DNA from 3 places in the Polaromonas sp. CG_9.11 genome. Region 2 is predicted to be linked to each of the others. Evidence: predicted binding sites of a transcription regulator. Region 2 holds the regulator's gene; each other region holds the start of a gene.
The links. The regulator LexA, encoded in region 2, represses DNA repair genes until DNA is damaged. The targets are predictions, from matches to a motif close to ACTGTATNNNNATACAGT.
Positions count from the first base shown of each region.

Region 1: IWX85_RS13900 (DNA topoisomerase IV subunit B) is a predicted target of LexA. The motif match lies at 1,994-2,011, and genes of this name have one in related genera.
Region 3: recA (recombinase RecA) is a predicted target of LexA. The motif match lies at 1,387-1,404, and genes of this name have one in related genera.

Region 1 is NZ_JADOVE010000016.1:73,230-76,505, reverse strand. It holds gene IWX85_RS13910 (bifunctional 2-polyprenyl-6-hydroxyphenol methylase/3-demethylubiquinol 3-O-methyltransferase UbiG) at 1-467, opposite strand, end outside; gene IWX85_RS13905 (MFS transporter) at 659-1,900, opposite strand; gene IWX85_RS13900 (DNA topoisomerase IV subunit B) at 2,058-3,276, shown strand, end outside.
Region 2 is NZ_JADOVE010000020.1:82,994-86,269, forward strand. It holds gene IWX85_RS16200 (D-2-hydroxyacid dehydrogenase family protein) at 1-653, opposite strand, end outside; gene IWX85_RS16205 (hypothetical protein) at 823-1,347, opposite strand; gene lexA (transcriptional repressor LexA) at 1,375-2,079, opposite strand; gene IWX85_RS16215 (asparaginase) at 2,207-3,172, shown strand; gene adk (adenylate kinase) at 3,217-3,276, opposite strand, start outside.
Region 3 is NZ_JADOVE010000014.1:28,425-31,700, forward strand. It holds gene IWX85_RS12570 (CsgG/HfaB family protein) at 1-654, opposite strand, end outside; gene IWX85_RS12575 (MarR family winged helix-turn-helix transcriptional regulator) at 806-1,300, opposite strand; gene recA (recombinase RecA) at 1,488-2,651, shown strand; gene recX (recombination regulator RecX) at 2,763-3,236, shown strand.

The DNA of each region.
Region 1 (3,276 bases), on a different contig from region 2:
AATGTGCGACAGGTCTCCAGCAGTTCGCCGGGACGCAGCAGAAAATCAAGCCTTGAGGGTTTTCCAACCGTTTCGTTGCCCTGCGCAAAGGTTTCGTAAATCAGCACGCCCCCGGGCGCGAGACTGGCCAGCAGGGTGGGCATCAGCGGTCGCCACAGGTAGTTGGCGATCACCACCGCATCGAATTGGCGGCCCGCGAACGGCCAGGGGCCGTTTTCAATGTCGGCCACCACGGCTTCGCAGGCCGGCGCCGGAATGGCGATGGACTCAATTGCTGCCTGCGCCCGGTCCACCAGCACGACCGGATGATTTTGCTGATGGAACCAGCGCGCATGGCGCCCATGACCGCAGGCCACGTCGAGCACCACACCGCCCGGCGTGACCAGATGCGACCAGCGCACCACCCAGGAGGAAGGCGCTGCTGCGTCTGCATGAAGGGCGTCGAATGCTGAATGGTTTACTATCATTTTTATAGCTGTCAAGGCAATACCTGCTTGCGCAAGAGGCCTTAAAGGCTTGAAATTTTTAAAGAAAGTCCTAAAAACACGACCACATCTGGTCGGCCAGTGAGATCAGGAACTCGGGCCGCGTATACAGCGAAAACACGCCCAGTGAGACCACGATGGCCAGGCTCCAGAGTACGGCTTTGCGCAGCATCTCAAGCGCCCTGTACCAGGCCGCCCGGGCTGACCCGGTGAATCGGCGTTTCCCGGACTGGCAGGTTGATCAGCGCCGCCAGCACGCCCAGCACGATGGCGATGTACCAGACGATGTCGTAGCTGCCGGTGCGGTCATACAGGAAGCCGCCCAGCCACACGCCCATGAAAGAGCCGATCTGGTGGCTGAAGAAGATGAAGCCGCTGAGCATCGACATGTGCTGGATGCCGAAGATCTGCGCCACCACCGCGTTGGTCGGCGGAATCGTCGAGAGCCACAGCAGGCCCATCAGGCTGGAAAAGATATAGACGCTGGCCGGGCTCAGCGGCGCGGCGATGAACACGCTGATCACGATGGCGCGCGAAAAATAGATCGTCGCCAGGATCTTGCGCTTGGCCATCCGCTGGCCGAGCACGCCCGCCGCGTAGGTCCCAAACACGTTGAACAGGCCGATCAATGCCAGCGCGTAACCGGCCACCTGCGGCGACAGCCCCTTGTCCTTGAGGTAGCTGGGCATGTGGACGCCGATGAAAACGACCTGGAAGCCGCAGACAAAGTAACCCGCCATCAGCATCTGAAAGCTCGGGTACTTCAGCGCCTCGCCCAGCGCCTGGCCGATGCTCTGGTCGCGCCTGGCGGGCACGCCGCCGTCAAACCCGTTTTCGCGCAGGCCCAGTGCCACTGGCACGATCAGCAGCACGGCGCCGCCCAGCACCAGCAGGGCGGTCTGCCAGCCCAGCGTGCTGATGAGGAAACCCTCGGTGGGCACCATCAGGAACTGGCCAAACGATCCTGCCGCCGCCGCCACGCCCATGGCCCACGAGCGCTTGTCCGCCGAGATGTTGCGGCCGATCACGCCGTAAATCACCGCATAGGTGGTGCCCGCCTGGGCCGCGCCGATCAGCACGCCGGCCGTCAGCGTGAACAGCAGCCCCGTCGGCGACAGCGCCATGCCAACCAGTCCCAGGGCATAGAGCACAGCGCCACCGGCAATCACCCGGAACGCGCCGAAGCGGTCGGCCACCATGCCGGCAAAAATGCCAAAGATACCCCACGACAGGTTCTGCACCGCAATCGCAAAGGCAAAGGTTTCGCGCGTCCAGCCCTGCGCCTGGGTGATGGGCTGCAGCCACAGGCCAAAGCCATGCCGGATGCCCATCGACAGCGTGACAATGGCCGCGCCGCAGGCCAGAACCTGAAACATCGACAGTTTTTGGGGGGACGAAAGCGCGCTTGAAGTCATGGGCAGACTTTAACGAAAATGTTCTCCAGCGGCAGTCGTCTGCGCAAAAGTTGACTCGGCCAACCCCACGGGGGGAAATGAGCGGGCTTGAGGGCTGTATGTTTGTACAGTTGACTTGGTCGCCCCGGTCTACAATTCAGGCAACACTTGAACTGCCATGGCCGACAAAAACATCATTGCTTCCCCCGCTTATTCCGAAAGTTCGATCCGCGTCTTGAAGGGCCTGGAGCCCGTCAAGCAGCGCCCGGGCATGTACACCCGAACCGACAATCCGCTGCACATCATCCAGGAGGTGCTCGACAACTCGGCCGACGAGGCACTGGCCGGGCACGGCAAGAAGATCAAGGTCACACTGCACGCCGACGGCTCGGTGACCATCGAGGACGACGGGCGCGGCATTCCCTTTGGCCTGCACCCGGAAGAGCAGGCGCCGGTGGTCGAGCTGGTGTTCACCCGGCTGCATGCCGGCGGCAAATTCGACAAGGGAAAGGGCGGCGCCTACAGTTTTTCGGGGGGTCTGCACGGCGTCGGCGTCAGCGTGACGAATGCGCTGTCCACCCGGCTTGAAGTCACGTCCTACCGCGAAGGCAAGGTCGCCAGCCTGGCTTTTTCCGGTGGCGACGTGATCGAGCCGCTGGTGCTGCGCAAGACCGAAAGCGGCGACCGTAAATCCGGCACCACGGTGCGCGCCTGGCCGGATGCCAAATATTTTGAATCATCAGCGCTGCCGATGGCTGAGTTGACGCACCTGCTGCGCAGCAAGGCGGTGTTGATGCCCGGCGTGACCGTCACGCTGACGAACGAGAAAACGAAGGACGTGCAGACCTGGGTCTTCAAGGGCGGCTTGCGCGACTACCTGATGCAGACCCTCACCGCCGATCCGCTGATCCCGATGTTCGAGAGCGAAGGCTTTGCCGACAGTGCGCATGAAACCTTTGCCGAAGGTGAGGGCGCCAGCTGGTGCGTCGCTTTCACCGAAGACGGTGCGCCGGTGCGCGAAAGCTATGTCAACCTGATCCCGACCAGCGCCGGCGGCACGCATGAAAGCGGGCTGCGTGACGGCCTGTTCACGGCGGTCAAGAGCTTCATCGAACTGCATTCGCTGCTGCCCAAAGGCGTCAAGCTGCTGCCCGAGGACGTGTTTGCCCGCGCCAGCTACGTGCTCAGCGCCAAGGTGCTCGATCCGCAGTTCCAGGGCCAGATCAAGGAGCGGCTCAATTCGCGTGATGCGGTGCGGCTGGTGTCCAGCTTTGTCCGGCCGTCGCTTGAACTCTGGCTGAACCAGCATGTCGACTATGGCAAGAAGCTGGCCGAACTCGCCATCAAGGCCGCGCAGACCCGCCAGAAAGCGGGGCAGAAGGTTGAAAAACGCAAGG
Region 2 (3,276 bases):
CGCAGGTGAAGGCTGAGAACGTCGCATTGCTTGAACAGCTCGATCTTGCTGGGTGCTAGTTCAAAGCCGTCGGCCTGGGCGCGTTCGCGCGAGGCCGGGCTGCCCCAGATGATTACCCGCATGCCGAATGCCCGGCCGTAGCCGGCCACCAGCTGGCCTGTCTTGCCGTAGCTCCAAATCCCCAGCGTCTTGCCCCTAAGCACGCATCCAAGGCCAAAATTAGGCGGCATCGACGCCGATTTCAGACCCGATTGCTGCCATGCGCCATGCTTGAGATGCGACACATACTGGGGAATGCGGCGCGTGGCCGCCATGACCAGCGCCCAGGTCAGTTCCGCTGGCGCAATCGGTGAGCCCGAGCCTTCGGCCACCGCAATGCCGCGTTCTGTGCAGGCGGCCACATCCACATGGCTGCCGATCCGCCCCGTCTGGACGACCAGCTTGAGCTTGGGAAGCTTTTCAATCACCTGGCGGGTCAGGTGGGTGCGCTCGCGGATCAGTACGATCACGTCAGCGTCCCTCAGCCGGACCGACAGTTGGCCAGCGCCCTTGACGGTGTTGGTATAGACCTTGGCAGGGTAGGCTTCAAGCTTTGCCGCGCAGGCCAGTTTTCGCACTGCGTCCTGGTAATCATCAAGAATCACAATATTCATGCAGATATTGTGCCTTCAAGATTCCTGTTTTTCGAAGATCAGTAGTTCACAACCTGAATAGGCTATTTCTTGGTTTGCGATTCACACCAAGGTTCGAATTGCGGGGAATGGCAATCAGGTTCTGAGTCGTTGTAGGGTCGCCAGACGCTTTTTCCTGACGCAGGAAAAATCAGCAACCGGCGATAGTGGATTCCGCTAGCAGGGTCATGCGGTCAAGTTCTGCGCAAACATCGGCCATTCGCCCTGAAATGACCATGCGTCCCGCGCAATCGGGCTGAATGGCCGCGTCGGATTCACGTACGACCCGCAGCACGCTGCGTGTCGGTTCCTGTGGCATCGGGATGCATGGTGGGCGGGCAATTTCAGGAGGAATGTCAAAAATGGCGTGGTTGCTGGCCGTTGCGGTGCACGGTAGAAAAGAAAATTGTGCTGTCCCTGCCAAGCGCTGTGCAATGGAATGAACTGCACCGTGTCCAAACGAATGCCTGATCCGGGTGATCCAGGGCGCCATCGCCTGAACCGGGACCGTCCAGAAGGCTTGCATGGGGGCATGTGAAAAGCTGATGATTCGCATGAAGAACTCCGGTTGATAAAGTTTGGATACAGGCGTGGCAGGGTCTGCCAAAAGGAAAGGCGGATCGTTTTCAAACAGTGGCGATTTAGCTGCCGCTACCCCGAGAGAAGGCAACGCCATCGGGTAGCGCAAGAAAGGCTGGAAGAACTACATCGACAGTCTGCCGCGGATCAACCCGACGGCCAGGCCTTCAAGCTCGAAAGGTTCGCCGGGCTGGACCACGATGGGCTTGAAGTCGGGATTTTCGGACAGCAGTTCGATCAGGTGCTCGTTGCGGTGAAAGCGTTTGACGGTGACTTCGTCGCCCAGCCGGGCGACCACAATCTGGCCATTTTGGGCTTCCCTGGCCTGCTTCACGGCCAGCAAGTCGCCGTCCATGATCCCCACATCACGCATGCTCATGCCGCGCACTTTGAGGAGGTAGTCAGGCTTCTGATCGAACAATGAACTTTCAAAAAAATACGTTTGTTCGATATGTTCCTGCGCCAGGATCGGGCTGCCCGCAGCCACCCTACCCACGAGGGGCAGGGCCCACTGGTTAATCCGGTCAGAAGGCATTAAAAACGGCTCCATCCGCGAGTGGTTTAAGGCTTGCAGGGCCTCGGTTCGAAGTCGAATGCCTCGCGAGGTGCCACTGACAAGTTCGATGACGCCCTTTTTTGCCAGCGCCTTCAGATGCTCTTCGGCTGCATTGGGTGAACGAAAACCGAGCTGGGCAGCAATTTCTGCCCTGGTCGGAGGCGCGCCTGCCTGGGCGATTGCTTTCTGGATCAATTCCAGGATTTGTGCCTGTCTTGCAGTAAGTTTGGGTCGGCCAGCAGGCAGAGCTGAAAAATCATTGGAAGTGCGCATAAGCTTTGGGCCTTGGGTTAAAACGGGACTTGCCTGAAATCTATGCTCTGGCTAAATTTAGTATACCTGTATGAATAGCCAGCAACTGTATTTTCATACAGCTTTTATAAAAAAGCAATTACATCCTATGAAGCATCGCAAACTGGTCATTTTGGGAACCGGCGGAACCATTGCCGGGAAGGCTGCCCATGCCTCTGACAACATCGGTTACACCGCTGCAGAGGTGGGCATTGAGCAACTGATCGCTGCCATCCCTGCGCTGCACGGAAGCGGTTCGATCATCAGCGAACAGGTGAGCCAGATCGACAGCAAGGACATGAGCTTTGAAGTCTGGGCGCAACTCGCGAATCGCGTGCGCCATTTTCTTGCAGATGATGATGTCCAGGGCATCGTCATCACGCATGGCACGGACACGCTGGAGGAGACTGCTTATTTTTTGCAGATGACATGCCAGCCGGCCAAGCCGGTGGTGCTCACCTGCGCCATGCGCCCGGCCACCGCTCTGGCGCCTGATGGCCCGCAAAATGTAATGGATGCCGTGGTGGTCGCCAGCCATCCGGAGGCCTGCGGCGTGGTGGTCGTCTGCGCCGGAACGGTACACAGCGCAATGGATGTGCAAAAAGTGCATCCTTACAAACTCGACGCCTTCGGTTCCGGTGATGCCGGCCCTGTCGGCTATGTTGAGGAAGGCAAGCTAAGATTGCTAAGGAATTGGCCAGTTCCGCAGGCTGATATTGCTCTTTTAGCTATTGAAAAAATAGCAATCTGGCCCCGCGTCGAGATTGTTATGAATTACGCAGGCGCGAGCTCGCTCATGGTCCGGGCACTGGTCGATCAGGGCGTGCGGGGGCTGGTGGTGGCTGGCACAGGCAACGGAACGATTCATGAGGACCTGCAAGCCGGTTTGCTCAGTTCGCAAGCTGCCGGGGTGCGTATTGTGCGTTCGACGCGCTGCGTTGATGGCAAGGTTTTGTCGCTATCGGGCTGCGCGATTGCAGATTCGCAGGGGCTCAGTCCGGTCAAGGCCAGGATCGCGCTGATACTGGATCTGGCGGCTGAAGACGCGAGGTCTTCAGCGGTCGGGCAGGCATAAAAAAGCCATCCTTGGGGATGGCTTGAGTCGGCGTCTGAACCTGTTCAGTCCGACAGCGCCTTGAAGGCTCTTTCGGTGATCACTTCAACGCTGCCTGTGCCGCT
Region 3 (3,276 bases), on a different contig from region 2:
CAACAAGGCTCCGAAGCCACCAAAGTCGGTTTTCGACGCGCTGCCTTCGGATGCGGCAATCTGCACGCCGGAACGGTTGTCGATCATGGTGAGCAAGGCGCTGGCTTCACGTGTCTTGGTGCTGGCGCCGACCGTTGCCAGGGCACGGCCCGCACCACCGCCGAGCAGGCTGCCCAAGGCAACGCCCATGCCGCCCGTGTTGTCCTGGCTGAAGACGATTTCAGGCGACAGGCCGTAGTCGGAGGACACGATCTGGCCTTTGCCAAAATTGCTGCCGGCGCGCATCTCGCCAGACTGTTGCAGGCCGCGTTCGCGGTTGATGGCGTTCATGCCTGCGGCGCTGCGCTCCACCACCACAAAGCAGTTCGATTGCTGGATCAGCAGGCGAAGCAGGTTGGCCGTGGGCGGCAGGCGGTATTCGTTGGTGAGGATGGTGTACCAGCCGGCGCTCTGGTTTTCGATCAGGGACACCGTGCCAAGGGGCGACTGGCATTTCTCAAGTGTGCTGTTGGCATTGGTGCTGGACGCGCCGGCCGCACTGCCGGTAGCCACGGTCTTGGCGGCCGGATTTCCCATTTGCATGTCTGTGGTCACGCAGCCAGAAAGCATTGTCGCAATGGCTAATGGAATGAAGATTCGGTTTGCAACGGACATACAGGTTTCTTTCGTTGGTTTTATTTGCTGAAAATTGCACTGACCGTCGGGATTATCACATTTGAAACATTTTTATAAAAAACGTAAATAATTGTTTTGAGCGTGCTTTCGTCGACGGGAAATATCTTCAGGAAACATGACTTCACCTGCTTTATCCCGCGTAAACCTCTAGGCCAAGCGCCACCACTGTGGCCACGTCGTCTCCCACGGCCTGGCGGAATTCGCTTTCCGCCTGGGCCACTGCACGGCGAAAAGCGTCCAGCCACAGCAGGCCCGAGTCGGTGAACACCACGCGCCGGGCCCGTTTGTCGTGCAGGTCGGGCTCACGCTTGACCAAACCCCAGGCATCGCACTGATCCACCAGGTCGGCCATGGCCTGCTTGCTCATGCCGGCGCTGTTTGCCAAGTCCGTCAGGCGCGAGCCGCCCAGGGCCAAGTGGCGGGTGATGTGGATATGGGCCGCTCCCACCTGATCGCGCGCCGCCAGGTTGGACAAGCCCAGCGGCACGTCGGCGTTGCTGGCCATGAGCGACAACACCCGCTCATCAAAACGGCGCAAGGCATGACCCATCAGGCGTCCCAGGTGGGTCAGCCGCCAGTGGGTGTCGTGAACGAGGGGAAGGGTTGGGGAAAGGATTTCGGCCATGGGCAGATGCTACTTTATTAAGCGAAATTTAGTCAGGCAGACTGACTAAAAACAGGCTTTACTTCTGCCTATGAAGCCCATAAAGTACTGTTCATGCACCCAGTACTGCAAGAAAAAGCAGTCTGAAATTTTTGGTGAAAAGTGCGTGCAGAACTTTTTACCCCGTTGATTTTTAAGGAAATTTTTCATGGACGCACCGATCAAGACCGCTCCCGGCCTGAACACCGAAAAAGCCAAGGCGCTGGCCGCCGCGCTGGCCCAGATTGAAAAGCAATTCGGCAAAGGCACCATCATGAAGCTGGGCGCCGGCGAGGTCATCGAAGACATCCAGGTGGTATCGACCGGCTCGCTGGGCCTGGACATTGCGCTCGGCGTCGGCGGCTTGCCGCGCGGCCGGGTGGTCGAAATCTACGGCCCCGAGTCGTCGGGCAAGACCACGCTGACGCTGCAGGTGATTGCCGAAATGCAGAAAATCGGCGGCACCTGCGCGTTTGTCGATGCCGAACATGCGCTGGACATCCAGTACGCGCAAAAGTTGGGCGTCAACCTGCAGGAACTGCTGATCTCGCAGCCCGACACTGGCGAGCAGGCGCTGGAAATCGTCGATTCGCTGACCCGCTCGGGCGCGGTTGACCTGATCGTCATCGACTCGGTGGCGGCGCTCACGCCCAAGGCCGAGCTTGAAGGCGAGATGGGCGACTCGCTGCCCGGCCTGCAGGCCCGTTTGATGAGCCAGGCGCTGCGCAAGCTGACCGCCACCATCAAGAAGGCCAACTGCATGGTGATTTTCATCAACCAGATCCGCATGAAGATCGGCGTGATGTTCGGCAGCCCCGAAACCACGACCGGCGGCAACGCACTGAAGTTCTATGCCTCGGTGCGGCTGGACATTCGCCGTATCGGTTCGATCAAGAAGGGCGACGAGGTCATCGGCAACGAAACGCGCGTCAAGGTGGTGAAGAACAAGGTCGCCTCACCCTTCAAGACGGCCGAGTTCGACATCCTGTACGGCGAAGGCATCAGCCGGCTGGGCGAGGTGCTCGACCTGGGCGTGGCCGGCCACATCGTTGAAAAAGCCGGTGCCTGGTATGCCTACAAGGGCGAGAAAATCGGCCAGGGCCGTGACAACTCGCGCGAATTCCTGAAGGAAAACCCGGCGCTGGCCATCGAGATCGAGAACAAGGTGCGCGAATCGCTGGGCATTCCGCTGGTGCAGGCGGCGCAGGGCGGCGCCGAGCCTGAAAAGGGGGCAAAACCCGAGAAAGCCGAAAAGGCGGAAAAGCCCTTGAAGGTGATGGCCGACAAAGCGCTGCTGGCACCCTTGCCGCCGGTGGTCCCGACCCAGTCTTGAGCCGGTTTTATATGCCAAATCAGGCTTTTGCGCAGTCTCCACGGGCGCATTCAGCTATTGAAAGCATAGCTGAAAGATGTTGCGCAATAGCGGCTCGCCCGCAAGACGCGCATGACTGATGCCAAACCTGCCGCCCGTGCGGGCTTTGGCCTGTCGCTCAAGGGTCGCGCCCTGCGTTACCTGGCCGCCCGCGAACATTCGCGCGCCGAACTGGAGCGCAAGCTGAAAGACCATGAGGAAACGCCGGGCCAACTGGCGCAGGTGCTCGATGACCTGCAGGCCAAGGATTTCATCAGCGAAGCGCGGGTCGTCGAATCGGTGATCAACCGCCGTGCCGGGCGATTTGGCGCTTCACGTATCAAGTACGAGCTGCTGAACAAGGGGCTGGGCGCCGAAGCGGTGTCCGAGGCGGTCAGCAAGCTCAAGGTCAGCGAACTCGAACGCGCCCGCGAGATCTGGCGCAAGAAGTTTGACGGGCCGGCCCCGGATGCCGCCGCCCGGGCCAAACAGATGCGCTTTCTGGCGGCCCGGGGATTTGGCGGCGACGTGATTCGGCGCGTTGTGTCGCAGGCCGATGAGGATTGAATCTGTCATCCCGGGCGCGACCCGGGATCCATCTGTGCGG